DNA from 2 places in the Faecousia intestinalis genome. Region 2 is predicted to be linked to the other one. Evidence: a T-box and tRNA genes for the amino acid it is inferred to sense, from the RefSeq annotation. Region 2 holds a T-box; the other holds one or more tRNA genes.
The links. A T-box is a leader RNA that pairs with one kind of tRNA and senses whether it is charged. The one in region 2 lies ahead of WMO66_RS05970 (valine--tRNA ligase), so its partner is inferred to be a tRNA-Val.
Positions count from the first base shown of each region.

Region 1: it has a tRNA-Val gene. The T-box ahead of WMO66_RS05970 (valine--tRNA ligase) is inferred to sense a tRNA for this amino acid. The anticodon was not compared.

Region 1 is NZ_JBBMFF010000163.1:6,234-21,448, reverse strand. Features, by position in the region: gene WMO66_RS04520 (pyridoxal phosphate-dependent aminotransferase) at 1-516, opposite strand, end outside; gene buk (butyrate kinase) at 513-1,610, opposite strand; gene WMO66_RS04510 (phosphate acyltransferase) at 1,607-2,527, opposite strand; gene WMO66_RS04505 (indolepyruvate oxidoreductase subunit beta) at 2,541-3,122, opposite strand; gene iorA (indolepyruvate ferredoxin oxidoreductase subunit alpha) at 3,126-4,880, opposite strand; gene WMO66_RS04495 (LysR family transcriptional regulator) at 5,021-5,938, shown strand; gene WMO66_RS04490 (tryptophanase) at 5,982-7,619, opposite strand; gene WMO66_RS04485 (hypothetical protein) at 7,611-7,757, shown strand; gene WMO66_RS04480 (APC family permease) at 8,157-9,605, shown strand; tRNA gene WMO66_RS04475 (tRNA-Val) at 9,854-9,930, opposite strand; gene WMO66_RS04470 (amidohydrolase family protein) at 10,037-11,332, opposite strand; gene WMO66_RS04465 (phosphorylase family protein) at 11,323-12,051, opposite strand; gene WMO66_RS04460 (phosphorylase family protein) at 12,048-12,845, opposite strand; gene WMO66_RS04455 (hypothetical protein) at 13,106-13,288, opposite strand; gene WMO66_RS04450 (CD1247 N-terminal domain-containing protein) at 13,390-13,809, opposite strand; gene efp (elongation factor P) at 13,839-14,402, opposite strand; gene WMO66_RS04440 (M24 family metallopeptidase) at 14,530-15,215, opposite strand, start outside.
Region 2 is NZ_JBBMFF010000187.1:22,342-37,556, reverse strand. Features, by position in the region: gene WMO66_RS05980 (hypothetical protein) at 1-464, shown strand, start outside; gene WMO66_RS05975 (phospho-sugar mutase) at 701-2,410, shown strand; T-box leader at 2,447-2,656, shown strand; gene WMO66_RS05970 (valine--tRNA ligase) at 2,704-5,340, shown strand; gene lepB (signal peptidase I) at 5,480-6,127, shown strand; gene ylqF (ribosome biogenesis GTPase YlqF) at 6,120-7,007, shown strand; gene WMO66_RS05955 (hypothetical protein) at 6,992-7,219, shown strand; gene rnhB (ribonuclease HII) at 7,321-7,926, shown strand; gene WMO66_RS05945 (YraN family protein) at 7,916-8,281, shown strand; gene WMO66_RS05940 (dipeptidase) at 8,278-9,189, shown strand; gene WMO66_RS05935 (metallophosphoesterase) at 9,204-9,896, shown strand; gene tig (trigger factor) at 10,041-11,363, shown strand; gene clpP (ATP-dependent Clp endopeptidase proteolytic subunit ClpP) at 11,468-12,049, shown strand; gene clpX (ATP-dependent Clp protease ATP-binding subunit ClpX) at 12,071-13,327, shown strand; gene lon (endopeptidase La) at 13,419-15,215, shown strand, end outside.

The sequences.
Region 1 (15,215 bases), on a different contig from region 2:
AACGGCCTGCGTGTGCGGCGTGAGCGCGCGCTCCACAGCGGCGATATCGACCTGGAAATTCTTCGTATCGGGCGGGACCTCGACGAATTTGCCGCCGTTGTAGGACACAAAGACCTGATATTCCGGGAAATACGGGGCAATGGCGACGAATTCGGCATCTTCTACGGCCAGCGCGCGGAGGACGGCGACAAGGGCCGGGGCCGCGCCGCAGGTGAAGAAGATGTTCTCCGGGCGGATCGTATCGCCGCTGCGCTGCGTCAGGTCGTCGGCAACGGCCTGCTGGGCCTCCTTCGCGCCGCCTGCGGGCGTGTAGCCATGCAGGGCAAGGCTGTCGCCCTCCAGAAGCTCGCGGATGATGGAGGCGACCTCCTCCGGCGCGGGTACGGAGGGATTGCCGAGCGAATAGTCATAGACATTTTCCTTTCCGACGACGGCTGCCTGACGGAGGCCGTACTCGAACAGCTCGCGGATGCCGGACTTCTTTTCTCCCAAATGGACAAGGCTCTCCGAGATCATCCCTGCCCCTCCTTTCCATTTACTCCGTTTAAAATATGATAGATGCGGGCATTTTCCTCGCCCTGCAGGATGCGCATGCCGCCGAGGGCCAGCGCCTCCATTTCGTTTTCACCGGGCATGACGCAGACCGGCGCGATGAATTTGACGTAGTCCTCCACACGCTCCGTCAGCATTTTGGAGTTGGCCACGCCGCCCGTCAGGATGATGGCGTCGCAGTCGCCCTTGAGCACGATGGACAGCAGGCCGATGGCCTTGGCGATCTGATAGGCCTGCGCCTGGAAGATCAGGTCGGCATGGCGGTCGCCGTCGCGGATCATCTGCTCGATGACGCGGCAGTCGCTCGTGCCAAGGTGGGCATACATGCCGCCGCGGCCGCGGATCTTTTTCCGCATTTCCTCATAGGTATATTTGCCGGAATAGCAGAGCTTGATGAGCCCGAGCGAGGGCACGCAGCCGGAGCGCTCCGGGGAGAACTGGCCGTCGTCGTCGCCGACGGAGTCGATGATCTCGCCGTGGCGGTGCACGCTGGCAGAGATGCCGCCGCCGAGGTGCGCGACGATGAGATTCAGCTCCTCATAGTGCTTGCCGTGCTCACGCGCATAGCGCAGGGCCATGGCGCGGCTGTTGAGCACATGGCAGAAGCTGCGGCGCTCAATATCGACAAAGCCGGTGATCTTGGCAACGTCCGTCAGCTCGCCCGACGTCACAGCGTCGTAGATATAGGCGGGGATGCCGAGCGGCGCAGCGATCTCGCGGGCCAGCAGGCCGCCGAGGTTCGAGGCGTGCGGCTGGCTGAGGTCGTCGTCCACAAGGGCATGGCACAGGTCTTCGTTCACAAGGTAGCCGCCCGTCTTCAGGCCGAAGACAAGGCCGCCGCGGCCAATAACGGCTGCAAGCTCCTCCGGATGCACGCCGCTGCGGTCGAGGAAATCGCGGATGACGGCCAGACGCATCGGCACCTGATCGCCGATGCCATGATACTGCTGCAGTGCAGCGGCATCATGCTCCAGATTCTCCTGCAGAAGCTTCTTCGCCCCGTCGTAGAGCGCCAGCTTCGTGCTGGTGGAGCCGGGATTGATGATCAAAAGCTTCATTCTGCATTCTCCTCGCGGCTGCTGCTCATCAGTGCACAGACGAGCAGCGAATGGTACTTCTCTTCAAAGCTCGCGCTGCGGGAATTGAGTGCGATGGGGCACTTTGCACCCGTGACGACGCCGACCATTCTGGCCCCGGCGAACAGGACGAGCGACTTGACCATCATGTTGCCTGCCGCCATGCCGGGCACGAGCAGAATATCCGTCTCGCCGGTCACGGGGCTTTCATAGCCCTTGATCTGCGCGGACTCGCGGCTGAGGGCCAGATCGAGCGAAATGGGGCCCTCTACATAGCACGAGCCGAACGTTCCCTCGAGCGCAGCCTGCTTCAACGCCGCCGCATCGACGGTCTCGATGATCTTCGGGCTGACGTTCTCCGCCGCGCAGACGGCAGAGACGAGCGGGCGCTCATAGCCGAGGCCGTGGAACATGGCGACGGCGTTGTGCGCAATGGCCTTCTTCCCTTCCAGATCCGGATTCGGGATCATGCCGCCGTCCGTCACGCCGAGCAGCTTCGGGTAGCCCGGCAGCTCCAGCAGCGCCACATGGGACATGGGGCGGCCGAGACCGATGCCGGTCTGCTTGTTGACGACGGCCTTCAGAATGGTCGCCGTCTGCATCAGGCCCTTCTGCAGGAAGCCTGCGCGGCCTTCGCGCACGAGAGAAACGGCGATGGCGGCCGCCTCTTCGTCCGTCGCAGCGGGGATGACGGTCTCCGGCGCGATGGCGTGGCCGAGGCTGCGGCCGATGGAGAGAATCTCCTCCGGGTGGCCGATGAGCAGATAGTTCAGAATGCCCTCCTGCGCGGCGTGCAGCACGGCCTCGAGGGTGTGCGCGTCATGCGCGCATGCAACGGCAACGGTCTGGGGCCGGACTGCGCCGGCCCTTTCCCGAAGCTCGGTAAAGCTGTGGATCATGGTTCCTCCGATCTTAAAGCTGCACGGCATCATGCCCGGCGCGGTAGGCGCGCAGGTTCAGCTCGCGGAATTTCGGCGGGACGGTCTCGGCAATGACGGCTTCCCAATCGATGTCGTCCATGCCGAGCGCCTTGGCCATGGAGCCGAAGAGCACGATGTTCATGCATTTGGCATTGCCGAGCTGCTCGGCGATCTCGCCCGCCTTGAGTACATGGCAGCGAAAATGCTGCTGCATGGCCTCGAGACAGCCGTCGGGATACTCGCACAGACCGGCGGCAATGCTCGAAGATGCGATCTCGTAATCGTTGATGACGGCAACGCCGTCAGGCTTCAGATAGTCCGCATAGCGGACAGCTTCCATCTTTTCGAATGCGACGATGATGTCCGCCGCGCCCTTGCCGATCACGGGAGAATAGACCTTTTCGCCCCAGTGCACCTGCGTGGAGACGCTGCCGCCGCGCTGGCTCATACCGTGCACCTCGGACATTTTGACGTCATAGCCCGCCTTCATCAGGCCGTTGACCAGGACCTTGGCCGTCAGGATGGCGCCCTGACCGCCGACGCCGACAAGGAGTGCGCTCTTTGTTGCTTTCATGGCTCAGTTCTCCTTTCTGGAAATGGCGCCCTTCGGGCAGACCTGCGCGCAGACCGTGCAGCCGACGCACTGGTTCGGATCGATGTGGGCCTTCTTGTCGCGGATGGTGACGGCCGGGCAGGCTACCTTCAGGCAGCGCTTGCAGCCGACGCACTTTTCTTCGTCCACCACGCACTGGCCGATGTCGTGCTTGATGCGCTTGATGAGCAGGCACGGGCGTCGCGTGATGATGGCAGCGGGGACCTCGGAGGCAAGCGCGTTCTGCACGGCCTGCTCCATGGCCTCAAGATCCTGCGGATCGACGATGTAAATATTCTTGTAGCCGTAGGCGGCGAGGATGTCCTCGATCTTCAGGGCCTCGGCGATGTCGCCCTGCAGGTTGCGGCCGCTGCCGGGGTTCTCCTGATGGCCGGTCATGCCGGTGATGGAGTTGTCGAGCACGACGGGGATGAGGTTGCCCTTGTTGTAGATGATCTCGGCCGCGCCGGTCATGCCGCTGTGGAAGAACGTCGAGTCGCCCATGACGCCGAAGACCTTGCGGTCCGTCTGACCGGTCAGCTCGAAGGCCTTGGACATGCCCATGCCGATGCTGAAGCCGCCGCCCATGCACACGACGCTGTCCAGCGCGCTCAGGGGCGCGGAACCGCCGAGAGTATAGCAGCCGATATCGCCGGAGATCACGAAGTCCTTGTGCCGGGACATCGTGTAGAAGAAGCCGCGGTGCGGGCAGCCCGGGCACAGTGCGGGCGGACGGGACACGGCGGAGACGCCGACGTCGACCGTCTCAGCCTTCCGGCCGAAGATGCGCTCCTTCAGAAGCTGCGGATTCAGCTCATAGAGCTTGCCGGTCAGGTTCTTGCCCTCGCAGGCGATGCCGGCAGCGCGGATCTGGGATTCCATAAAATCATCAAGCTCTTCAATGACGTAGAGCTTCTCGACCTTCTCTGCGAACGAACGGATGAGGTCCATCGGCAGCGGATTCGTCAGGCCGAGCTTCAGGAAGGACGTGTCGGCCGGGAAGGCGTCCTTCGCATATTCATAGGCAATGGAGGCAGAGATGACGCCGACCTTCGTACCGTTCAGCTCCATCCGGTTCAGCGGGGACGTGCAGCCGTAGGCCTCAAGAGCCTCGAGCGTCTTTTCCAGCTTCGGATGGTTCAGGAAGGCGTTTGCCGGGGAGGCGATGTTCTTACGCGTGTTGCGGGCATAGGGCTTGGCCTCCTGCTCCTCACGCTCGCCGAATGTCACGATGCTCTTGGAGTGCGCCACGCGCGTCGTGGTGCGGAAGAGCACGGGAATGTCGAACTGCTCGGAAATGCGGTAGGCCTCACGCATGAAGTCCAGGCATTCCTGCGAATCGGACGGCTCGACCATGGCCAGCTTCGCTGCGCGGGCATAGTGGCGGTTATCCTGCTCGTTCTGGGAGGAGTGCATGCTGGGATCGTCTGCGGAGACAATGACGAAGCCGCCGCCGACGCCGTTGTAGGCAGCCGTGAAAATGGGGTCTGCCGCAACGTTGACACCGACATGCTTCATCGCACAGAGGCTGCGCACACCTGCGAGGCTTGCGCCGTAGGCCACTTCCGTCGCGACCTTTTCGTTCGGCGCCCACTCACAGTAAAGCGAATTACGATACTGGGGCAGCGCCTCGAATACCTCCGTGCTGGGGGTACCGGGATAAGCGGAACAGACTTTTACGCCGGCTTCATAGGCGCCGCGCGCAATGGCTTCGTTGCCGGAGAACAGAATTCGATCCAATGCGATTACCACCTTTCTGCGAAGTGCTTCTACGCAATTCGTACAAATTAATTTTATGCAAAGACTTGAAAATTGTAAAACACGATAATATAATAACGATATTAGATTTGCTTATAGCATGAAGGAGGGGGAATGTGCCTATGACGATCGCGCAGGTGCTCTATGTGCTGGAGATCGCGGACTGCCGCAGCATTTCGGCGGCCGCAGAGCGGCAGTTTATTTCCCAATCGGCGCTGTCGCAGCAGATCCAGCGGCTCGAGGGCGAGCTTGGCTATCCCCTGTTCGTCCGCACGCCCCGCGGGCTGACGCTGACGGCAGCGGGCGAGACGTTCTGCCGGGAGGCCCGGCCGGTCGCGGAGCAGTGGCAGAGGCTCTGCAGCGCCGTTAAGCCGGACGGACGGCGCGGGCGCAGGCTGCGCATCGGTATGGGCGCGCGTGTGTACTCCAACCGGCTGTTTCAGGATATTGCGCGCTATTTTGACAGCCACCCCGAGATCGATGTGACGTTCGTCACGGAGGCCGGGCTCGACGTGCTGGCGGGTCTGCGCGACGGCTCCATCGATCTGGCGCTCGACCGCCTGCCCGCCGGAGAGGAGGGCGCCCCTTCCCTGTTCGTCTGCGACCTTGTGCAGGAGCGCCAGTGCGTGCTCATGTCGCCGGACGATCCCCGTGCGGCCCTCCCCTGGCTGTCGTTCGGCGATCTGCAGGGCTGCAACATGATCTCCGGCCTTGAAAACTCCGCAGAAGACCGCATGCTCCGCCGCACCTGCCAGGAATATGGCATTTCTCTCAGCCGTGTTTACCGCTCCGACGGCATCGAGACGAACATGCGCCTTGTGCGCGACGGCATGGGCGTCGTGCTCGGGCCGGAGTCGTTCGCATCCTACTACGGCGTGTCGGCCGTGCCGCTGCACCCGGAGACCTTTGTATCGCTGAAATTCATCTGCCTGCAGAGCGGCATGAAGAAAAAGGACGTACAGCTGTTCCGCTCCTATCTCTGCGGTGTCTGCCGCAGGCGTGGAACGGCCTGTGAGCGCTGCATCTCGCCATGTACTTGATATAAAAACCGCACCGGCGCTGCCGGTGCGGTCGTTATTTTTATTACTCGTTCGGATAGGTTTCGAGGAAGGCGTGGAAATGGCGCATCGGCAGATCGTGGCCCTTGACGATGCGGACGTTCGGAATGGACTCGCGGTCCTCATACAGCGCCTTCACGGCGGCGATGACATAGTCCATGTGCTCCTGCGTCAGCTGGCTGCGGTTGATGGCGAAGCGGACGACATTGCAGACCTCCGCCTTCTGCTCCGGGGTTTTGAGGTCGTACTCCATGGAATAGTTGCCAAGCTCTGCCGTACGGATGCCGTAGCGGCGGATGAGCTCGATGGAGAAGCCCTGACCCGCGAAGCTCTCCGGCGCGCGCTTGTTGTCGAAGAATTCGTCCATGTTGATGTAGACGCCATGGCCGCCTGCGGGCAGGACGACGCCCTTGACACCGGCCTTGTAGAAGCCCTGCGCCAGATATTCGCACTGCTTGACGCGCTGGTCGAGATAGTCGAAGTTCTGGCACTCATACAGACCGGCGGCCAGCGCCATGATATCGCGGCCGGACATGCCGCCGTAGGAGTCGTTGCCGTAGCAGGAGATCTGCTTGACCTTGAGCTGGATGCCAACGTCGTTTTTGACCGTGCCATCCTCGTTGAAGTCCGAGAAGTTCTTCCAGAACAGGCCGCGGTCGCGGAAGGCCAGAATGCCGCCCATGTTTGCGTGGCCATCCTTCTTCAGCGAGGCCGTGAAGCCGTCGCAGCAGGCAAACATTTCCTTTGCGATCTCCGCAATGGACTTGTCGGCGCAGCCTTCCTCATTGACCTTGATGAAGTAGGCGTTCTCGGCCCAGCGCGCGGCATCGAGCATGAACGGGATGCCGTACTTATGGGCGATGCGGCTGCTCTCGCGCAGGTTGGCAAGCGAGACGGGCTGGCCGCAGACCGTATTGTTCGTGATGGTCGTGTAGACGAGCGGAACGTTCTCCGGCCCGAGCTTTACGATGAGCTCCTCGAGCTTTTCAGTGTCCATGTTGCCCTTGAACGGGTTCTTTTCATAGGTGCCGCCCTCCGGGACCTCCCAGAGCAGCTCCTTGTTGTAGAGGTTGCGCGGGATAGAGCCCATCTGCTTGATGTTGCCCTCGGTCGTGTCGAAGTGGCCGTTCGAGGGAATGGTGAAGACCTTGCCGGGATGGCGCTGGCCGAGGATCTTGCGCACGAGCTCGAACAGGACGGCCTCTGCGGCGCGGCCCTGCGGCAGGATGAACGTGTTCGGGCGCTCCATCTGCGCGGCGCCGCCGTTGAACAGGCCACCCTCATATTCGCACAGATACAGCTCGTCCATCATGCGGTCGATGTCCTTGCAGTTCGTGCGGACGAGATCGATGACGTGCTTCTGATCGTTGCCGCGCTCGAAGCAGTCGCGCAGGGCGTCCAGCAGGACGTAGTAGCCCTTGTTGCGGCCGTAGGATTCGTCGCCGAGGAACATGGCTGACCACTGCACATCGGTCATGGCCGTCGTGCCGGAATCGGAGAGCATGTCCACCGTCAGCATGCCTGCGGGGAAGGCAAATTCATTGTAGTGCGTGGCCTTGAGGGCGCGTTCGCGCTGCGCAGCGGTGACGCGGGGGATGTCCCGCGTGACATAAGTAAAGGAGCGCGGGGTAGCAACGTTCAGGGGATATTCTTCGTGATTCATACTGACCTCCATGATTCGGCGCAGAGCGCCGTGATTCTGGATACCCCGGTCATCGACCTGCGGCAGGGCTGCAGTGGCGACTGGCGGACAGTATCGGGCGCGCGGCTGATCCGCCGCCTCCCCATCATCATGCCATGAAACGGACCGTTTGTCAACGGAGAAATTTTTCACGTCCGCCGCTCATGGACAAAACTCCGAATGAATGAAATTTCGCATTGTATCCGGAAAATCTGCAATTTTAAAACAGAAAGGATTTGTAACACTTGTAACTTGTGGATGATTTCTCATTATATGTTAAAGTTGTCCAAAAAATATATCCTCTTGACATCGTTTTTTGTTCATGATATGATGCCACCAGAAAGATTTCGCACACCAAGGGAGGAATTGCCGTTGCACATAATGTCGAAGCTCTGATGATCATTTTCTCTGCGACCGGTTTCCCTTCCACCGCCAGGCGGCGGTTCGTTGATCCCTCTGTTCGACGGTACGTTTTGTATTCGCGCCACTCATTTCAGGTTTCAGGAAGGAAGTATTCTCATGAATAACAAATTGGAACGCAAATACGGCCTTTTCACCGCAATTTGCATGGTTGTTGGCATTGTCATCGGTTCCGGCGTTTTCTTCAAGGCACAGACCATCCTCCAGATCACAAACGGTGATATGCCGCTCGGCGTCATCGCATGGCTCATCGGCGGCGCAATCATGCTCGCCTGCATCCTCACATTCGCCGGTATGTCCCAGAAATATGAAAAGGTCAATGGCATCGTGGACTATGCCGAAGCGACGGTCGGCCCGAAATACGGCTATTATATGGGCTGGTTCCTGTCCACGATCTATTATCCGTCCCTGACGGCGGCTCTGGCATGGCTCTCCGCCCGCTATACGCTCGTGTTCCTCACGACGATGTTCCCGAATATGCCGCTGCTCATCCACATCAACGAGGGCGGCGTTGTGGTCGGCCCGGAGTGCATCGCGCTCATGCTGTTCTACCTCTGCTGCTCCTATGCCGTCAACGCGCTTTCTCCGAAGCTCGCAGGCAAGATCCAGGCATCCACCACGGTCATCAAGCTCATCCCGCTCGGCGTCATGGCGATCGTCGGCGTCATTGCCGGTCTCGCCTCGGGTCAGCTGACGGAGAACTTTGTCGCCCCTCCCCTCGCCGTTGTGGGCAGCAAGGGCAGCATCCTCTTCGCAGCCGTCTGCGCAACCTCCTTTGCCTATGAGGGCTGGATCATTGCAACAACCATCAACTCCGAGCTGAAGGATTCGAAGCGCAATCTTCCGAAAGCCCTCACAGTCGGCGGCATCATCGTCATCGCCACCTACCTGCTGTACTACATCGGCGTGACCGGCGGTGCATCGAACGCGGAGCTGATCGAAAAGGGCGCGACCGTTGCCTTTACGAACATCTTCGGCAACGTCATCGGCAACATCCTGAACCTCTTCATCGCCATCTCCTGCATCGGCACGATGAACGGTCTGATGCTCGCCTGCTGCCGCGGCGTCTATTCTGTTGCAGCGCGCGGCAAAGGCCCGGCCACCCATATGTTCTCCCGCGTCGATGAGCACACGAATATGCCCAACAACTCCGCCGTCATGGGCCTGCTGCTGTGCGGCTTCTGGGGTCTGTACTTCTACCTGTCCAACCTCGCCGGCACCTGGAGCCACAAGACGGTCTTCACGGGCACGATCTTCGAGAGCGTCCCCTTCCTGTTTGACCCGACGGAGCTGCCGATCATCACGATCTATGCGCTCTATATTCCGGTGTTCATCCAGTGGATCCGCAAGCAGAAGGGCACCTCCGTCTGGCAGCACTATATCCTGCCGATCCTTGCCATCTGCGGCTCGGTCTTCATGGTCATTGCCTGTCTCGTCAGCCATGGCATGGGCTGTTTCTGGTATCTTATCGTGTTCGCCTTTGTGATGGTGCTCGGCGGTCTGCTCAACCGCAGAACGCAGCGCACCGTGCGGGCCGCTGGCGTCTGAGCCGGTTTGCTCTAATGAGAAACAGAGTCCCCTCTGCATCAGAACGGTGCGGAGGGGACTCTGCGTATATGAATGAATAATAAATACTGAAAAAAGGGACAAAGACCCTGCCGACTGTCACAAGGTATTCTGCATATAGATCTGAGAGAGCTGAGCTTTCATCGATGAGTCCGGCGATTTTGGCGAGGATCGATAAAACAGAAAACCCGAACCATCCCATAATCGGGAACGTCCGGGTTTCTATATCCTGGTGGAGACTAATGGACTCGAACCATCGACCTCCTGCGTGTGAAGCAGGCGCTCTAACCAGCTGAGCTAAGCCTCCGTAGCACGAATATTATAGCACAGGATCTGAAAAAATCAAGCCCTATTTTTCACAGACCGGAAAATTGGTTCCCCGGCAGGTGTGTTTTGGCCTGCCGGGGAATATGCTATGCCAGTGTGCGCTCAATGCGCGCCGTGATCTCCTCACAGCGCTGCAGGATATGCTCCAGATCATGGTGCACGAACTGCCCGTTCCGGAGAAGCGGCCTGCCCTGCACATAGACGCTGTCGATCTGCTCGCCGCTTCCGGCATAGAGCAGATTCGTCAGAATGCGACGCCGGTTCACCGTGCACAGTGTCTCCGTCCGCACAAGGGAGAAATCCGCCTGCCAGCCCTCTGCAATACGGCCGACGTCTCGATAGCCGAGCGCACGCATCCCCTGCTCCGTCAGCATGGCGTAGCACTGCCCTGCCGGGAGTACTGTCGGGTCAAGCGTGCGGACCTTCTGCAGGTAGCTGCCGAGCCGAGCCTCGCGCAGCAGGTCACGGTTTGCGCTGGAGGCCTCGCCGTCGCAGCCGAAGCCGACGCGCGCGCCGGATGCCAGCAACTCCGCAATGGGCGGCGCACCGTCCGACAGCTTCATATTTGTCGAGGGGCAGTGCGCCACAACGGCGTGCGACTGTGCCAGCAGCGTGATCTCCTCCTGCGTGAGCCAGATGGAGTGCGCAAGAATCGTGGACTCATCCAAGACACCGAGATGCGCCAGCTCCTCCGCCTCTCCGCGGCCGGTCCAAGCTCGGATACGTTCCGTCTCGGCCTTCCCCTCAGCGAGATGTGTGTGGTAGAGCAGGCCGCGCTCGCGCGCAAATTGCTTGAGGGCCCGCATTAGCTCCGGCGTGCAGGCCGGACGTCCCTGCGGCACGGCAGCCGTGCGCAGCAGTCCCCTGCCGTGCCATTTGTGGTACAGCTCCTCCGCCTGCCGCAGGCATTCGTCCACCGGCGTGACGCGGATCTGGTCGTTCTCGGCGATATCCGTCGCGCCGATGCCGAAGGTCACGCGCAGACCGGCGTCCTGATAGGCTTGCACAACAGCGTCGATGTGCGGATAGTAGGTCATTTCATTGATGGCCGTCACGCCATAGCGGATGCTCCGCAGACAGCCGAGCAGCACGCCATAGTACCACTCGTCCTCCGTGAGCGACCACTGTGCCTGGAGCATGCGCGTGAGCCACTGCGTGATGTTCAGGTCGTCGAGCGGGCCCTGCGTCAGACTCTGCACCATGTGCGTGTGCAGATCAGCCATGCCGGGCAGCATCAGAAGACCAGATGCCTCGACAATGGGGCAATCGGCCTCCAGATGGGGTGCGATCGCCGCAAAGCGGCCGTCCCGGATGAGGACGTCGGCCTGCGTGGTCGTTCCTGTTTCGAAATCGGGGAGCATTGCCCCGCGGATCAGCAGCATCGCAGTGCCTCCGCCGCAGCCGTGAACAGCCGCCCGCGCGCCTGTGCGTCCATCGGGGCGGCTGCACCGGTTGCATAGTTTTCTGCAAGATAGGCCAGCGAGGCCGCATGCATGCCGAGAATGGATGCCAGCACGAACAGGGCGCTCGTCTCGCCGTCCAGCGCACTGACGCCAAGCTCTGCCCAGCGGGCAATGCGCGCCGGGCCGCCGGGAGCCCACGGCGTCTCGAGCGAGGTGCAGTCGTGACTGCGAAACAGGCCTGCATCGGGTACGCCGCAGCTCAGCAGCGCGCCGAGCAGGGGCATATCCGCCACGGCGGGATAGGACGGGTCGATGTATTCGCGCGTCGCGCCCTCACCGCGGACCGCGCCGGAGGCTGCCAGCAGCGTGCCCGGCTCCAGCTCCGGCTGGATGGCGGGACAGGCCGCGATCTTGATGAGGGACTCCGCGCCGAGATGGTGCAGCTCCTCCACGGCGATGGCCATGGGCATGCAGCCGAAGCCGCAGCTCATCACCGTGAGCGGTTCGCCGCGCCATATGCCTCGCCAGGTCGCATATTCGCGATAGCAGCTCTGCTGCACGGGATTCTCCAACAGCGCGGCATAGAGCGGGACCTCCTGCGGATCCGGCACAAGGATGACGCGCGGCGTCACGGCATCGATGCCGAGGTGGTGCATCGTGCCGTCTGTATGGACAAGTTTCTGACTTCCAAAGCTCATTTCGTTCCCTCCAGCTGCTCGGCTGCGCGCATGGCAATGCGCGTGGCAGTTTCGATCCGGCGCGCCAGATGCTCCGGGTCGGCATAGGCCCCGTAGACGTTGGCGTTCGGGTCTGCGAACATGGAGCCGAGCGCGACGCAGATGCTCGCGGCGCGAAGGCCGAGCAGGTGGCCATAGGTGAAAAGCAGGCCGGACTCGTTCTCTACGACGAGTACGCCGGTGTCGATCCATTTCTGCATACGTTCCCGCAGACCGGGATGAGCGGCCTTGGACTCCATATAGAACGCATCGTGGCTGCGGTACAGGCCGACGCGCACGGGCTCGTCCAGCTCCTGCGCAGCGCTGCACAGCGCGCGGACGAGCAGCGGGTCCGCAACGGCCGGGAATTCCGGCGGCACAAGCTCATAGCTTGCGCCCTCGCCGCGGACGCAGCCACTGGCAATGACGATGGTCCCCGGGGCCAGATCGGGCTGCACGCCGCCGCAGGTGCCCACACGGATAACGGCCTCCGCTCCCGCGGCAGCAAGCTCCTCCAGTGCGGCGGCAACGCAGGCACAGCCCATGCCGCTGCTTGTGACGGCGATATCCGCGCCGCCCGGTGTTTTGCCGGTATAGGTCGCAAATGTGCCCCGGTGGGCCGTAAACGAGGCCTCTGCGAACAGCACGGCCATCTTGCGGCTGCGCTGCGGATCACCCGGCAGAAGCACAACGGGCGCGGAGTGGCGCAGGCCGGTGCGGCAGAGGGTGCCGTTCGGCTCGCGCGGCGGGTCAAGGGTCAGGTAGGCTTTTTTCATAGGCTCCTCCAAATTATCTGTGATAGACTGCGCGCGTTCGACAAATTTTGCGGATTCTCAATTTATTCCGACTTCGTTCATAGATTTTTCAAATGTCCCCGGTATACTCATACTCGTAAGAACGATACCGAACCTGCCGCGGTAACGGGCTTACTGGTCCATCTTTTCATTTTTATCTCTCTTTTTATTTTCCCCTCTCTCATTTCTGTAGCGGATCCCCGGTCGTCCATCCCCCTCGGACGGCCGGGGATTTGCTGTATTCAGCCGCCGGCCAAACGCCGCTCCACCTGCGTGCCGAAATAAAACGAGATCACGACCGTAAAGATCGTGAGGAACTGCTGCGCGCTGACTGCGCCCGTCACGGCCAGCCTGCAGAATACGACGGTCAGGGCGATCGTCACAAGAGACTTGACGCAAAGAAGCCGCTCAAGCCGCTGCCGCATGGCACTCACCTCCCGGCCAGACTATGCCGCAGTACAGCCCGATGTGCAAACAGGCGCGGAGCAGAGGGATCTGCTTCGCGCCTGCGTTTTGCGTATGAGGATCAGAGACCGTCGTCCTCGTCGAACTCGAACTCGAGCGGCTCGCCGCACTTCGGGCAGTCGACGGAATCGTTGAGGAGCGTCTCCTCGTCCAGATGGAGAACCTCGCCGCACTTCGGGCAGGTCACTTCATACATGGTGTCGTCGTCATAGTCGAAGTCTTCGCCGTCGTCGTCCATGAAGCCGTCCTCTTCGTCATCGTCGTCCATCAGGTAATCCTCGATGGCATCGAGATCATCCTCAATCTCATCGAGCTCATCCGAGACAGCCTCGGCGTTTTCCTGCAGATCGCCAATTGCACCGGTGACCTCCTGCAGCAGCTCGACGATCCCGGAGATCATCTTGCCCTCGGGGGCCTCCTGGTCCAGCTTCAGGCCGTCCATCAGGCCCTTCAGATATGCGGACTTTTCAGAGAGATTCATAGCGTTCTCCTTTCCAGATGTGGGCCGGATCAGCCCTTGGCGCGGCCCAGATATTCGCCCGTGCGGGTATCGATGGAGATCTTGTCGCCCTCGTTGATGAACAGGGGCACGCGGACCTCGGCACCGGTCTCAAGCGTAGCGGGCTTCAGCGTGTTGGTGGCGGTGTTGCCTGCAAGGCCCGGCTCGGTCTTCGTGACGACGAGATCGGCAAAGTTCGGAGCCTCGACGCTGAACACGCTGCCCTTGTAGGACAGGATCGTGCACTGGTCGTTCTCCTTGACGAACTTGAAGCTGGCGTCGAGAATGTTCTCGTCGACCGGCGTCATTTCGAACGTCTCCGGATCCATAAAATAATACAGGTTGCCGTCGTTATAGGAATAGTCCATCTTTCTGCGCTCGATGTAAGCGGTGGGATACTTGTCGTTCGGGTTGAACGTCGTCTCGGTAACGCCGCCGGTGATGACATTGCGCATCTTGACGCGGACAAAGGCTGCACCCTTGCCGGGCTTGACGTGCTGGAACTCGATGATCTGCATCACCTTGCCGTCCATGTCAAACGTAACGCCGTTCCGGAAATCACTGACTGAAATCATTGGTTTATCCTCCTGTGTTCCTCTCGAATACCATATCTGTTCCGAAGGTAAAAAAATGCGTTTCTATTTTAACCGATTTGTCAAAGAAATTCAAGTCTTTCGGCAAATTTCTCTGAGTTATCACCGCTTAAAGGATGGTCAGCTCCTTCGGGCTGTGCGTGATGACCTCGCAGCCGCCCTCGCGGAAAATCACGACATCCTCGATGCGGACGCCGAATTTGCCCGGAATGTAGATGCCCGGCTCTGCGGAGCACACAGCGCCGGCAGGGATCGGGTTCTCGTTGCGCGGGGTGCAGTTCGGCGCTTCGTGGATCTCGAGACCGAGGCTGTGGCCATAGCTGTGGCCAAAATACGGGCCGTAGCCGGCCTCCGTGATGATGTCGCGGGCAGCGCCGTCGATGCTCTTGCCGCTCGCTCCTGCGTGGCTGGCCGCAATACCGGCGAGCTGGGCGCGCAGGACGGTGTCGTAGACCTTACGCATCTCCTCGGTTGCATGGCCGAGGGCGACGGTACGGGTCATATCGGAGCAGTAGCCCTGATACAGCACGCCGAAGTCCATGGTCACGAAGTCGCCGTCCTGCAGGACGCGGCTCCCGGCGACGCCGTGCGGCATGCTCGTGTTCGGTCCGGAGACGACGATCGGGTCAAAGGACAGGCCCTCTGCGCCGTTCTTATACAGGCAGTAGATCAGCTCGGCCTCGAGCTCCTTCTCGGTCATGCCGGTGTGGATGCGAGTGCAGACCTCGGTGAAGGCACGATCTGTGATCTCCTGCGCCTTGCGCATGCGGGCAAGCTCCCAGTCCTCCTTGCTGG
Region 2 (15,215 bases):
TCATTTCGTATTGGAACACGCCGATTGCAAAGACGGAAAGCCGGACGATGCAGGCGATGCTTCTGCAGGAGGATGGCTCCGCGGAGCCTTGTACCGTCCTCATCAGCGGCATTTCGTATCACTACCTTTTCCGGAATCACGCGGATTCCTTTGAAGCTACCGAGCCGGGCGGCGTATTCGTAAACGGCAGCCGCATCATGGACAGCCTGATCCTGCCGTCGGACATCGACTCGGATTGGATGTTCTGGCAGGACGATATGCTCTGGTGCGACGCGGCCGGAGAGCAGTTCATCGCACTGCTGCACCGCGGCGCGGAGGGCGGGTTTGCAGAGACCGGCACGCCGGTGCTCGTCATCGCCCCGGCGGAGACGAAGCAGGAAGCGCAGGCCCTTCTGCAGTCCCTGCGGGAGACGCGTGCAGACGATGCGGAAACGCAGCGCCTGATCGAACCGTTTTTGAAATAACCGGACGACACAGCGCCCCGTCCCATTGGGGCGGGGCGTTCGTGAGCTTTCCCGGTCGTGTTATTCCGAGGAGCGAAGCGACGTGGGAATCTCGTGAAGCAGGCTTCGGATTCGCCCCGGCTTGCCAAAATCCGCAGCCGATCCTGCGAGATTGCCACGGCCCCTCGCGGGGCCTCGCAATGACAAATTTGACAGTCTGAGCTTATGACTTTAATTCCATATTTTAGGAGGCTGAAATGACGGAACTGGAACGTTATCAGCAGTGGTGCGAGCGGGCGCCGCTGAATGAGGCCGGGCGCGCTGCGCTGGCCGCCATGCAGAACGACGAGACGGAGCGCAAGGGCTGCTTCGGCGCGGAGCTGCAGTTCGGTACCGCGGGCATCCGCGGCATTATGGGCATCGGCACGAATCGCCTGAACGACTTCACCGTTCGCCGCACGGCGCAGGGCCTTGCCGCATGGCTGACCTCGACGGAGCTGCCGCAGCGCTGCGCCATCGGCTATGACTCCCGCCACAACTCCCGCCGCTATGCGGAGCTGTGCGCCGTAGCCCTCGCGGAGCGCGGCGTGCATGTCTATGTCTATCATGAGCTGGCCCCGACGCCGATGCTCTCGTTTGCCGTGCGCCAGCTTGGCTGCGGCTGCGGCATCGTCGTTTCCGCCAGCCACAATGCGGGCATCTACAACGGCATCAAGTGCTACGGCCCGGACGGCTGCCAGATGACGGACGAGCCGGCGGCCCGCGTGTTTGCCGAGATCGAGAAAATCCCGTATTTCCTCCCGGCGGAAAAGAGCTTTGAGGACTTCCTTGCGGAGGGCGGCGTGGAATTCATCGCGCCGGAGCTGTGGGAGCGCTACTATGAGACCGTTCTCGGCGAGCGCCTTGCCACTGTCCCGTCCGATAACCTGAATCTGCTCTACACGCCGCTGTGCGGCACGGGCAACAAGCCGGTCCGCACCGTGCTCGGCCGCATCGGCGTGAACGTCGCCGTCGTCCCCGCACAGGAAAAGCCGGACGGCGATTTCAAGACCTGCGAATATCCGAACCCGGAGACGGACGCCGCGCTGAACGAGAGCTACAAGATCGCGCGCGAGACGCACCCGGACCTCATCCTCGGCACGGACCCGGACTGCGACCGCGTGGCCGTGGCCGTCCCGGTGGAAGGCGGCTTCCGCAAGCTCAGCGGCAACGAGCTGGGCTGCCTGCTGCTGGACTACATCCTCGGCACGATGCAGAAGGCTGGCACGCTCCCGGCAGACCCCGTCGCCGTGCGCAGCATCGTCTCGACCCCGATGGCAGACAAGATCGCCGCAAGCTACGGCGTGAAGATGCGCAGGGTCCTCACGGGCTTCAAGTACATCGGCGGTGAGATCCTCGCCCTCGAGCAGAAGCACGAGGAAAACCGCTTCGTCTTCGGCTTTGAGGAGAGCTGCGGTTACCTCAAGGGAACGTATGCCCGCGATAAGGACGCCGTCGTTGCCTCCATGCTGACTTGCGACCTCGCCGCCGCGCTCAAGCGTGAGGGAACGAATCTGGCCGAGCACATGGACGCGCTCTACAGCCGCTTCGGCTGGCATGAGGCGCGCGTGCTGAGCTGCGAGCTGCAGGGCCCGGACGCCATGGAAATTTCCGCTGGCTTTATGGCGCAGATGCGCCGCGAGCTGCCGAAGGCCGTGTGCGGCATCGCCGTCACGTCCGTCACGGACTATCAGGCGCGCGTCACGCGCGATCTCGTCCACGGCACGGAGGAAGCGGTCACGCTGCCGAAGTCCAATGTGCTCGTGCTTCAGCTCGGCGAGAAGGGTACGGTCATCCTGCGTCCGTCCGGCACGGAGCCGAAGGTCAAGATTTATCTGACCGCCGTTGACACCGACCGCGCGGCAGCCATGAAGCTGCTGGACGATATGGCCGCCGAAATGAGCGGCTATCTGCCCAAAAACGCTTGACAACCGGCCGGTTTTCGGCTATCATAACCGCATAGTGAAAACGCATGGAAGAAGAGGAGTATCCCATCCGCGCGCTGCAGAGAGGGGGCGGCTGCTGAAAGCCCCTGCGCAGGTCGGGAGAAGGTCGCTTCGGAGCGGGCGTGCCGAACCTGCAGTAGGCCGCACGGGTGCTCCCGTTACAGAGCCAGAGTGCCCGCCCATGGCGGGAATTCAGGTGGTACCACGGTAATCTGCATCGCCCTGAGCATATTATGAAGCTCAGGGCGATTTTTATCGTCAAAAAGGAGAAGACTATGAAAGAACTGCCAAAGACCTACGAGCCGCGCGACGTTGAGGACCGGCTCTACAAATTCTGGGTAGACAACGGCTATTTCCATGCCGAGCGCGACCCGGACAAGAAGCCCTTTACCATCGTCATGCCGCCCCCCAATGTCACAGGCCAGCTCCACATGGGCCATGCCATGGAAGCCGCCATGCAGGACGTGCTCATCCGCTTCAAGCGCATGCAGGGCTATTCCGCCCTCTGGATCCCCGGTGTGGACCATGCCGGTATCGCCACGCAGATCCGCGTGGAGGAGGAGCTGCGCAAGGAGGGCAAGACCCGTTATGACCTCGGCCGCGAGAAGTTCCTCGAGCGCGTCTGGGCCTGGAAGCATCAGTACGGCGACCGTATCGTCGAGCAGCAGAAGCGCCTCGGCGCGTCCTGCGACTGGGACCGTGCCCGCTTCACGATGGACGAGGGCTGCTCGAAGGCCGTCCGCGAGGTGTTCGTGAACCTGTATGAGCAGGGCCTTATCTACAAGGGCAGCCGCATCATCAACTGGTGCCCGCACTGCGTCACGGCCCTGTCCGATTCCGAGGTCGAATATGTCGACAAGCCCGGCCATCTGTGGCATGTGCGCTATCCGCTGGCAGACGGCTCCGGCGAGGTCATCATCGCGACGACCCGGCCCGAGACCATGCTCGGCGACTCCGGCGTGTGCGTCAATCCAAATGACGAGCGCTACAAGGACATCGTCGGCAAGAACGTCATCCTGCCGCTCGTCGGCAAGGAGATCCCCGTCGTGGCGGACGACTATGCCGAAATGGACTTCGGCACCGGCTGCGTCAAGATGACGCCGGCTCACGACCCGAACGACTTTGAGGTCGGCCAGCGCCACAACCTCGAGGTCATCCGCGTCCTCGACGACAAGGGCGTCGTCAACGAGAACGGCGGCAAATATCAGGGCCTCGACCGCTATGAGGCGCGCAAGCAGATCGTCGCTGACCTCGAGGCGCAGGGCTACCTCGTCAAGGTCGAGCCGTATAACCACAATGTCGGCACCTGCTACCGCTGCCACCGCGACGTCGAGCCGATCATTTCCGCTCAGTGGTTTGTAAAGATGAAGCCGCTGGCCGAAGAGGCGCTGCGCGTCGTGAACGACGGCGAGACGAAGTTCGTGCCGGAGCGCTTCACGAAAATTTATACGAACTGGATGGAGAACGTCCGCGACTGGTGCATCTCCCGTCAGCTGTGGTGGGGCCATCAGATCCCGGCGTGGTACTGCGCCGACTGCGGCCATATGACCGTTTCCCGCGAGGATGCGACCTGTTGCGAAAAGTGTGGCAGCAAGCATATCACCCGCGATGAGGACGTGCTTGACACCTGGTTCTCCTCGGCGCTTTGGCCGTTCGAGACCCTCGGCTGGCCGGACACGAATGCGGAGGATTTTCAGTATTTCTATCCGACGGACGTGCTCGTGACGGGCTATGACATCATCTTCTTCTGGGTCGCGCGCATGATCTTCTCGGCCTGCAAGCAGACGGGCCGCCCGCCGTTCCACACCGTGCTGATTCACGGCCTTGTCCGCGACGACAAGGGCCGCAAGATGTCCAAGTCCCTCGGCAACGGCATCGATCCGCTCGAGATGATCGACCGCTACGGCTCGGACGCCCTGCGCATGAACATGCTCACGTCCAATTCGCCCGGCAACGACATGCGCTTCTATATCGAGCGCTGCGAGGCCATGCGCAACTTTGCCAATAAGCTCTGGAACGCCAGCCGCTATGTCATGATGAACCTCAGCATCGACAAAAACGAGCTGCCCGCCCTGTCCGAGCTCGAGACGTCCGACAAGTGGATCCTCTCGAAGCTCAATACGCTCATTGCCGACGTTACGGAGAACCTCGACAAGTATGAGCTCGGCGTCGCCGTCCAGAAGATCTATGACTTCATCTGGGACAGCTACTGCGACTGGTATATCGAGCTGACGAAGGCCCGCCTCTATGGCGAGGACGAGGCTCAGAAGCGCTCTGCCCAGCAGGTGCTGCTGTATGTGCTCGACCAGATCCTGCGCCTGATGCACCCGTTCATGCCGTTCATCACAGAGGAAATCTGGCAGGCCATCCCGCACGAGGGCGAGGCGCTGATCGTCGCCGCTTGGCCGAAGTTCCGCGAGGATCTCTGCTTCCAGGCGGAGGAGGATGGCATGGAGAGTATCATGCAGGCCATCCGCGCCGTGCGCAACCGCCGTGCCGAGATGAACGTGCCGCCCGCGCGCCGCACGACGCTTTATATCGTCACGGAGAAGCAGGACCTGTTCTCTGCCGGTATCCCGTTCATCACCCGTCTGGCCTATGCCGAGCGCGTCGTCGTCCTGGCTGAGGAGCCGGAGGGGCATGGCTCCATGGTGTCCTGCGTGACGCACGACGCCAAGCTGTTCCTGCCGATGGAGGAGCTTGTGGATGTGGACAAGGAGCTTGCCCGCATCGCCAAAGAGAAGGAGAAGGTTCAGAAGGGCCTTGCCGGTGTGCAGGCCAAGCTTGGCAATCCGGGCTTTGCCGCAAAGGCACCGGAGCAGGTCGTCCGCGCAGAGCAGGAGAAGGCCGAAAAGTACGCCGCCCTGCTGCGTCAGCTCGAGGAGAGCGAAGCACGGCTGAAGGATCTCTGATTTTTATCGACCGCCATTTCGGGGCTGCCGCATGGATTTGCGGCAGCTCCGTTTTTTGGGCTTTATTTCTGGAACGAGTTGGTGTATAATTTATCCTGAATGAATGGCGGCCTGCCGCCAGACAGGAAGGATGACGTTGATGGAGAATTTCGACGCGGAGCAGCCGATGGAGGACCTGCAGGAGCAGACTCCGAAGAAGGAACCGAAAAATCCGCTCTATGACTGCTACTCGCTTTTGCATGACCTTGTCTATATTCTGGCCGCGATCACGATCGTGTTTGTGTTCTTTGTCCGTCTCGTCGGCGTGGACGGACCGTCCATGATGCCGACGCTGCAGGACGGCGACTATGTGGCACTGCTGAGCAATCTGTTTATGGGCGACCTCGAGCAGGGCGACGTCATCGTCGCGCGCAAGGAGAGCTTTGAAAACGGCGAGCCGATCGTCAAGCGCGTTATTGCAACGGAGGGTCAGACTGTGGATATCCTCTACGACGGCAACGGCTATGGCACGGTCTACGTCGACGGCGAGCCGCTGGACGAGCCCTATATCTTGGAACCGATGGTGCTGCCCTACTATGACCGCACGAGCTTCCCCGTGACCGTGGACGAGGGCTGCCTCGTCGTGATGGGCGATAACCGCAACCGTTCTGCCGACAGCCGCTATGCCTCCATTGGGCAGATCGAGGAATCACAGGTCATCGGCAAGGTGCTGTGCATTCTGTTCCCAGGCTGCGGCGAGAGCAGCTCGCGGGACTTTGGACGGATCGGAGCGGTGGACAATGGATGAACGCATGAATATCCAGTGGTATCCGGGCCACATGACCAAGACGCGGCGGAATATGGAGGCTGACCTCAAGCTCGTGGACGCCGTCTGCGAGATCGTGGACGCGCGCATCCCGTTTTCCAGCCGGAACCCGGACATTGACGCTATCTGCGGGCAGAAGCCCCGCATGATGATCCTCAACCGCATCGATCTGGCCGATCCGGCCGCTACGGACGTCTGGCAGAATTACTGGCAGGCGCAGGGCATGACCGTTGTGCGCACGGACTGCAAGAGCCGCCGCGGCATCGACCGCTTCGTGCCCGCCGTCCGCTCCATGCTGGCGGAGAAGCTGCAGCGCTATGCGGACAAGGGTCAGACCGGCCGCGCACTGAAGCTGATGATCGTCGGCATCCCGAACGTGGGAAAATCGACCTTCATCAATCAGATCGCCGGGCGCAAGGGCGCAAAGGCGGAGAACCGCCCCGGCGTCACGCGCGGCAAGCAGTGGGTCACGGTGGACAGCGGCCTTCTGCTGCTCGACACGCCGGGCATCCTCTGGCCGAAATTCGACGATGAGGAGGTCGGCCGCAGGCTGGCCTATACCGGCGCGGTCAAGGACGACGTACTGGATGTGGAGACGCTGGCCTGCCATCTGGCGGCCATGCTCTGGGCGCGTTACCCCGAGGCCATGCGCGCCCGCTATAAGCTCGACCCGCCGGAGGACGCCTCCGGCTATGATCTGCTGACCGAGGCGGGCCGCCGCCGCGGCTTCCTGCTGGCGCGCGGCGAGATCGACACGGAGCGCATGGCGCGTGTGCTGCTGGAGGAATACCGCAGCTGTAAGATCGGCCGCTTTACGCTGGAGGACCCTCCGGAAAGGACAGAGGCATGCGCTACGAACTGATTCGCGAGATCTTCAATCTCTGCAGCAACAACCAGATGCGCGACGTGTTCGTCAGTGAGGTGGAGACCTCGGACCCGGAGGCCGTCGCGCGGACATACTGCCGCGGTAAGGACGTCACGATGGACCGCACGGACAACGAAGACGGCAGCATCATATTCGACGTGGTGGCGGACGGCCTGCATCAGCGCCTGAGCTTCACACCGGATGACTAAGGGCAACACTGCATCATTCTCCTTCGGCCTTCGCCGGACATTTTTCGCCGAATGCACTTGCTGAATTGTGCGGTATTGCCTAAGATAAATGAGGAATTGGCATGACGGAACTTTGGAATTACGAAAACCGCTGCTGGGAGGCGGGTTATGAGACGGTCTGCGGCGTGGATGAAGCCGGGCGCGGCCCTCTGGCCGGGCCGGTGTGTGCTGCGGCGGTCATCCTGCCGCGCGGGCTGGACATTCCCGGCCTGAACGACTCGAAAAAGCTGACGGCCAAGCGCCGCGAGGCGCTGTATGACATTATCACGGAGCAGGCGCTCGCCTACGGCATCGCGTTTGCCTCCGAGCAGGAGATCGACGAGATCAACATCCTGCAGGCGACGTTCCTCGCGATGCGCCGCGCCATGGACCAGCTCCGGGTGCGGCCGGATATCGCCCTGATCGACGGCAACCGCGAGACGGACTTCGGCCTTCCCGTGCAGACGATCGTCAAGGGCGACAGCCTGAGCGCCAATATCGCGGCTGCGTCTATTCTGGCCAAGGTGACGCGGGACCGCTTTATGCTGGAAATGGATGAAAAATATCCGCAGTACGGCTTTGCCACGCACAAGGGCTACGGTACGCGCGCGCACTATGCCGCGCTGCGCGAATTCGGTCCGTGCCCCATCCATCGCCGTACCTTCCTGAAAAACCTCCATGCGGAATGACCTGACGGGCCGCTGGGGCGAGGAGACTGCGGCGGCCTATCTGCGCCGCAGGCACTATACCATCGTGGCGGCGAATTACCGCTGCCGCCTCGGCGAGATCGACCTGATCGCGGAAAACCGCGACTATCTCGTCTTTGTCGAGGTCAAGCTGCGCAAAAGCGCCGCATTTGCCGAAGCGCTGGAATTTGTCGACCGGCACAAGCAGGAACGCATCCGTCGCACGGCGGAGCTGTACTTATGTGAGCACCCGGAACAGACGAAGCAGCCGCGCTTCGATGTGATCGAGGTCTACGCGCCGAACGGCACGCAGACGAAGCGGCCGGAGATCCGGCATCTGGAGGATGCATTTTCATGAAGCTGTTTGACGGACACTGCGACACCGCCTATGAGCTCTGGACGCGCGGGGAGGGGTTGGAACGGAATTCCTGCCACATCGACCTGCAGAAGGCGGCCGGACTGGAGGCCTATGCCCAGGTCTTTGCGTTCTGCAGCAACGCCGGCCGGCCCGGCGGCGGGACGGAGCGCCTGCTGACGGAGCCGCTGGCCCTCCTGTGCCGCGAGGTGGAGAAGAACCGCAGCCGCATCGGCTTTGCCGCAAACGGTGCGGAGGCCCTGCGCCTGACGGAGCAGGGGAGGACCGCCGCGCTGCTGTCCGTGGAGGGCTGCGAGGTCATCGGCTGCGACCCGGGCAGACTCGAATGGCTGCGGGAGCAGGGCTTCTGCATGCTCACGCTGACGTGGAATGCCGACAACGCGCTTGCGGGCTGGCACGGCTCCGCGCTTGGCCTGACGCCGCGCGGGCGCGACTTTGTCCGGGAGGCGCAGCGGCTCGGCCTGCGGATCGATGTGAGTCATCTGTCCGAAGCTGCGTTCTGGCAGCTCATGGACTGCACGCAGGCCCCCATTCTGGCCAGCCATTCCAACTGCCGCGCTTTGTGCGACTATACGCGGAACCTGACGGACGATCAGCTGCGCGCGCTGGCGCAGACCGGCGGCACGGTCGGCCTGAACCTCTATCCGCCGTTCCTCGGCGGGAGAGCGGATTTCGACACGCTGCGCGCCCATCTCGAGCACATGCTCACGCTCTGCGGCGAGGACCATGTGGCCCTCGGCGGCGACCTCGACGGCTGCGACGAGCTGGCGCGCGGCTTTACGGACGTCTCCTCGTGGGCTTCGTTTTATGCGTATTTACAGGCTGCGGGCTATCCCGCGGACCTGCTCGACCGGATCTTTTTCCGGAACCTTCTGCAACTGCTGCAATGAAAGGAGCGTGAGGGATGGCCCTTTACGCGATTGGAGACCTGCATCTTTCCCTCGGCAGCGACAAGCCGATGGACGTCTTCGGCGGCGCGTGGGTCGGCTATGTGGACAAGCTCCGCGAAGGCCTGTCCGTCATCGGGCCGGAGGACACGACCGTCCTGCTCGGGGACCTGTCCTGGGCGCTGGACCTGAACGGCGCGCGCGAGGATTTTGCCATGATCGCCGCCATTCCGGGGCGGAAGATCATCGTCAAGGGAAATCACGATTACTGGTGGACGACGGCCGCGAAATTCTACCGCTTCTGCGAGGAAAACGGCTTTCCGGACCTGTATCTGCTGAATAACAACTGCTATTTCTATAACGGCATCGCCCTGACCGGCACGCGCGGCTGGTTCTTTGAAGAGGACGCGCCGGACGGCAGTCATAACGATAAAATTTTCAAGCGGGAGCTGCTGCGTCTGGAGGCCTCGCTCCGCGCGGCGGGAGATACGCCCGAAAAGCTGTGCTTTCTGCACTATCCGCCGCGCTACCGCGGCTACGAATGCCCGGAAATTCTGGCGCTCCTCGAGCGCTACGGCGTGAAGGAATGCTGCTACGGCCACCTGCATGGCAGCAGCCACCGCCTTGCCATCGAGGGCGTGCACCACGGCGTGACCTACCGGCTCTGCGCTGCGGATTATACGAATTTTGCCCCGATCCGGCTTCGCTGAATATTTTCCCTGTAATTTTCCTGCGGAAAAACCGAAAATTCACAAAATCGACTTGTTTTTTTGTGAATAGTCTGATAAAATAGTGCGGATTCATCAATGTATCAATGCGCGCCGACCGGCGCAGCACATAGGAGGATGTTAGAAATGAATGTCAAAAGCGTAGAGAAAGAAGCGACCCGCGCATCCGTTACGGTGGAACTGACCCGTGAGGAGCTGGAGCCTGCCCTGAACCGCGCCTATCTGAAGTACCGCAAGGATATCATGATCCCCGGCTTCCGCAAGGGTCATGCTCCGCGTATGGTCATCGAGGCTGCCTATGGCAAGCATGTCTTCTTTGAGGACGCTGTCGAGGATATGTTCCCGGATATCTACAAGGATGCCGTCCTGACGCAGGACATCCGTCCCGTCGGCCGCCCGAGCGTTTCCAAGATGGACATCGCCGACGACGGCGCCGTCACGCTGACGATCGTGACGGATCTGTATCCCGTTGCTGAGCTTGGCGAATATAAGAATCTCGAGATCGAGAAGGCCGAGGTCGAGGTCAAGGAGTCCGAGGTCGAGGCCGAGCTGGACCGCATGGCCCAGAACGTTGCCCGCATCACCACGGTCGACCGCCCGGCACAGGAGGGGGACACCGCCGTGATCGACTTCGAGGGCTTTGAGAACGGCAAGGCCTTTGCGGGCGGCAAGGGCGAGAACTACGAGCTGAAGCTCGGTTCCCACACCTTCATCCCCGGCTTTGAGGAGCAGGTCGCCGGCATGAGTGCCGGTGAGGAGAAGGACATCGACATCACGTTCCCGGCTGACTATCACGCCGAGGAGCTTGCCGGTAAGCCTGTCGTCTTCAAGGTCAAGGTCCATGAGGTCAAGGAGACCGTCGTTCCCGAGAAGGACGACGAGTTTGTCAAGGACGTCTCTGAGTTCGACACCGTCGCCGAGCTGCGCGCCGACATCGAGAAGCGCATCCGCGACGAAAAGCAGGCCGGGATCGACCGCGCGTTCGAGAACGCCGCCGTCGAGAAGGCTGCCGCCAACATGACCGTCGAAATCCCGGACAGCATGGTCGACGAGGAGCTCGATCAGGAGATGGAGCGCATGGACTATGAGCTCCGCTCCCAGGGCGCTTCCCTGCAGGCCTATGCCCAGATGATGGGCGGCGACATGAACGCCATCCGAAACAGCCTGCGCCCGTCCGCTCAGGCCGCTGTCCGCACGAACGTCCTGCTGGACGCCGTTGCTGCCGCTGAGAACATCGAGGTCAGCGAGGAAGAGTGCGAGGAAGAGTACAAGAAGCTCGCCGAGAGCTACAAGATGGAGCTGGACGACGTCAAGAAGGCCCTGAACGCCGACGGCCTGAAGAGCGATCTCAAGCTGCGCAAGGCTGCCCGTCTCATCGCCGAATCCGCTGTCGCCGTTGCACCCAAGGCCCCCGAGGCCGCCGAAGAGGCTCCTGCCTCCGAGGAATAATCCGCCTGCAGAGCGGTTAGAATGTTTCTGATTCCTGCTGCGGCAGGCGATCCGCACTCCCGCCGGTGACCCCGGCGGGAATGCACGCAGAAAGGAGCATGATTATGAGTTTGGTTCCCTATGTCGTCGAGCAGACGAGCCGCGGAGAGCGTTCCTATGACATTTTCTCCCGCCTTCTGAACGACCGCATCATCTTCCTGTCGGAGGAGGTCAACGACACGACCGCCAGCCTGATCGTCGCCCAGCTTCTCTATCTGGAGGCGCAGGACCCCGACAAGGACATTCAGTTCTACATCAACAGCCCGGGCGGCGTGGTAACGGCCGGACTTGCGATTTATGACACCATGCAGTATATCAAGTGCGATGTTTCCACGATCTGCATCGGCATGGCCGCGTCCATGGGCGCGTTCCTGCTGTCGTCCGGCACGAAGGGCAAGCGCCTCGCCCTGCCGAACGCGGAGATCATGATCCATCAGCCGTCCGGCGGCGCGCAGGGTCAGGTCACGGATATCGAGATCCACGCCCAGCGCATCGCGGATGTGAAGCGCCGTCTGAATGAAATTCTGGCGAAGAACACCGGCAGACCCGTTGAAGAAGTCGCCCGCGACTGCGAGCGCGACCATTTCCTCACGGCCGAGCAGGCGAAGGAATACGGCATTGTGGATAAGGTGATCTATCAGCGCTAAAGCCCAGAGGAGGAAGTAAATTTGGCAGAAAAACTCATCCGATGCTCCTTCTGCGGCAAGACACAGGCACAGGTCAAGCGGATCATGTCCGGGCCGAATGCCTATATCTGCAACGAATGCGTGGAGCTGTGCAGCACGATCCTGCACGAGGAGATGTATGAGACCGGCAGCTCCGAGCTGGCCGTTCCCGATCATCTGCCCACGCCGAAAGAGATCAAGGAATATATGGACGGTTATATCATCGGTCAGGATGAGGCGAAGATCGCCCTGTCCGTGGCGGTGTATAACCATTACAAGCGCATTTTCTACGGCGGCGACTCCGATGTGGAGCTGCAGAAGAGCAATATCCTGCTCATCGGCCCGACGGGCTGCGGCAAAACGCTCTTTGCGCAGACGCTCGCCAAAATCCTGAACGTTCCGTTCGCCATCGCCGATGCGACCACGCTCACCGAAGCGGGCTATGTCGGCGAGGATGTCGAGAACATTCTCCTGCGCCTGCTGCAGGCGGCAGACTTCGACGTTGAGCTGGCGGAGCGCGGCATCATCTATATCGACGAGATGGATAAGATCGCCCGCAAGAGCGAGAACACCTCCATCACGCGCGACGTGTCCGGCGAGGGCGTGCAGCAGGCACTGCTGAAAATTCTCGAGGGCACGACGGCGAACGTGCCGCCGCAGGGCGCCCGCAAGCACCCGCAGCAGGAGTTCATCCAGATCGACACGACGAACATTCTCTTCATCTGCGGCGGCGCCTTTGACGGCCTCGACAAGATCATCGAGCGCCGCGTGGACCGCAGCAGCCTCGGCTTCGGCGCAGAGCTGAAGAGCCGGAAGGAGCAGGACGTCGGCGAGCTGTTCCGGCAGGTGCAGCCGCACGATCTTCTGAAATTCGGCATCATCCCGGAGCTGGTCGGCCGTCTGCCGGTCGTCACGACCCTCGGCAGCCTGAAGAAGGAAGAGCTCGTGCGCATCCTGACCGAGCCGAAGAACGCGCTGTGCCGCCAGTACCGCAAGCTGCTCGAGCTGGACAACGTGACGCTGGAATTTGAAAATGCGGCGCTCGACGCCATTGCGCAGAAGGCCATCGACCGCAAGATCGGTGCGCGCGGTCTGCGCGCCGTGCTGGAGAGCGTGATGACGAAGGTCATGTATGACATTCCCTCGGATCCCACGATCTCCGAGGTCCTGATCACACGCGCCTGCGTGGAGGACGGAAGCGAGCCGGAGATCCGGCACAAGGCCGGCGCTGCGCGCCGGAAGCGTCCGAGCGCAGGATAACAAGACACAGAAGGGGGCGTTGCGGACACTTGGGTGTCTGTGCGCCCCTTTTGTGGTCCGTCCCCGCATCCGGCGGGGAGGAAGGAGAACTATGAACGAACTGATTTTGTCTGAACGGATGCCGGTGCTCGCCATGCGCGGGCTGGTCCTTTTTCCGCAGGCAACCATGCACTTTGATGTGGGGCGGGAGAAGTCCGTTCGCGCGCTGGAGGCGGCGATGAACGCCGACCAGCACATTTTTCTGGTGACCCAGAAGGAGATCGAGCAGGATGATCCCGGCTTCGGTGATCTCTATGAGATCGGCACGGTCGCCCATGTCCTGCAGGTCCTGAAGATCCCCGGCGACACCGTGCGTGTGCTGGTGCAGGGCGAATACCGCGCCCGTGCCACGCAAATGCTGCAGACGGCGCCTTGCATGATGGCGCGCGTCGAGTCGATCCCCGAGGAGGAGACGCCGAGCATTACGCCGCGCACGGAGGCCCTGCTTCGGCAGGCCATCGAGCTGTTCGGCGAATATGCGGAGCTGTCGCAGCGCCCGATGCAGGACATCATGCTCCATTTGCTGTCCGAAAAGGATCCCGGCTCTGCGGCCGACATGACGGCGCAGGCGGCATCCTATGACTATAAGGAAAAAATGCGCGTTCTGTCCCAGCTTGCACCGGTGCGCCGTCTGGAAACGGCGAACCGCCTGCTTGCGCGGGAGCTGGAGGTCCTGCGTCTCGAGGCCCAGCTGCAGGAGAAGACGCAGCAGAGCATTGACAAGGGCCAGCGCGATTATTATCTGCGTGAGCAGCTCAAGGTCATCCGCGGCGAGCTCGGCGAAAACGACGAGGACGCGGAGATCGATGAATACCGCGAGAAGATCGAGAAGCTCCACCTGCCGCAGGAGGCCGACGAGAAGCTCCACAAGGAGCTGCAGCGGCTGGAAAAGCAGCCGTATGGCTCCGCCGAGGCCAGCGTCATCCGCAATTACCTCGACGTCGCTCTCGAACTGCCGTGGAATACCCGCACGCGCGAGCGCACGGACATCCGCATCGCCCGCCGCATCCTCGATGAGGACCATTTCGGCCTTGAGAAGGTGAAGGAGCGCATTCTGGAAATTCTGGCCGTGCGCCAGCTTGCCCCGGAGCAGCCGGGGCAGATCATCTGCCTCATCGGCCCTCCGGGCGTCGGCAAGACGTCCATCGCCATGAGCGTGGCCCGCGCCCTGAACCGGAAGCTCGCGCGCATCTCGCTCGGCGGCGTGCACGACGAGGCCGAGATCCGCGGCCATCGCAAGACCTATATCGGCGCGATGCCCGGCCGCATCCTGACCGCCATGCAGCAGGCAGGAACGCACAATCCGCTCCTGCTGCTCGATGAGATCGACAAGCTCGGCAGCGATTACCGCGGCGATCCGTCATCCGCCCTGCTCGAGGTGCTCGATGCGGAGCAGAACGCAACGTTCCGGGATAATTTCCTCGAAATTCCGTTCGACCTGAGCGAGTGCATGTTCATCACGACGGCCAACACGGCCGACACCATCCCGCGTCCGCTCCTCGACCGTATGGAGGTCATCGAGCTCGGCTCCTATACGGACGAGGAGAAGCGCAGCATCGCGCGCGACCATCTGCTGCCGCGCCAGCTCGCGAAAAACGGCCTGAAGAAATCGCAGGTCCGCGTGACGGACGATGCCCTGCGCGAGATCATCCGCTGCTACACGCGCGAATCCGGCGTGCGCAATCTCGAGCGCAAGCTCGGGGAGCTCTGCCGCAAATGCGCCGTGCAGCTTCTTTCAGACGAGGCCCCGCGCCGCGTGACCGTGACGGGCACGAATCTGGAGAGCTTCCTCGGCCCGCGCCGCATCCTGCCGGATAAGCTGCCGGAGACCGATCCGATCGGTCTTGTG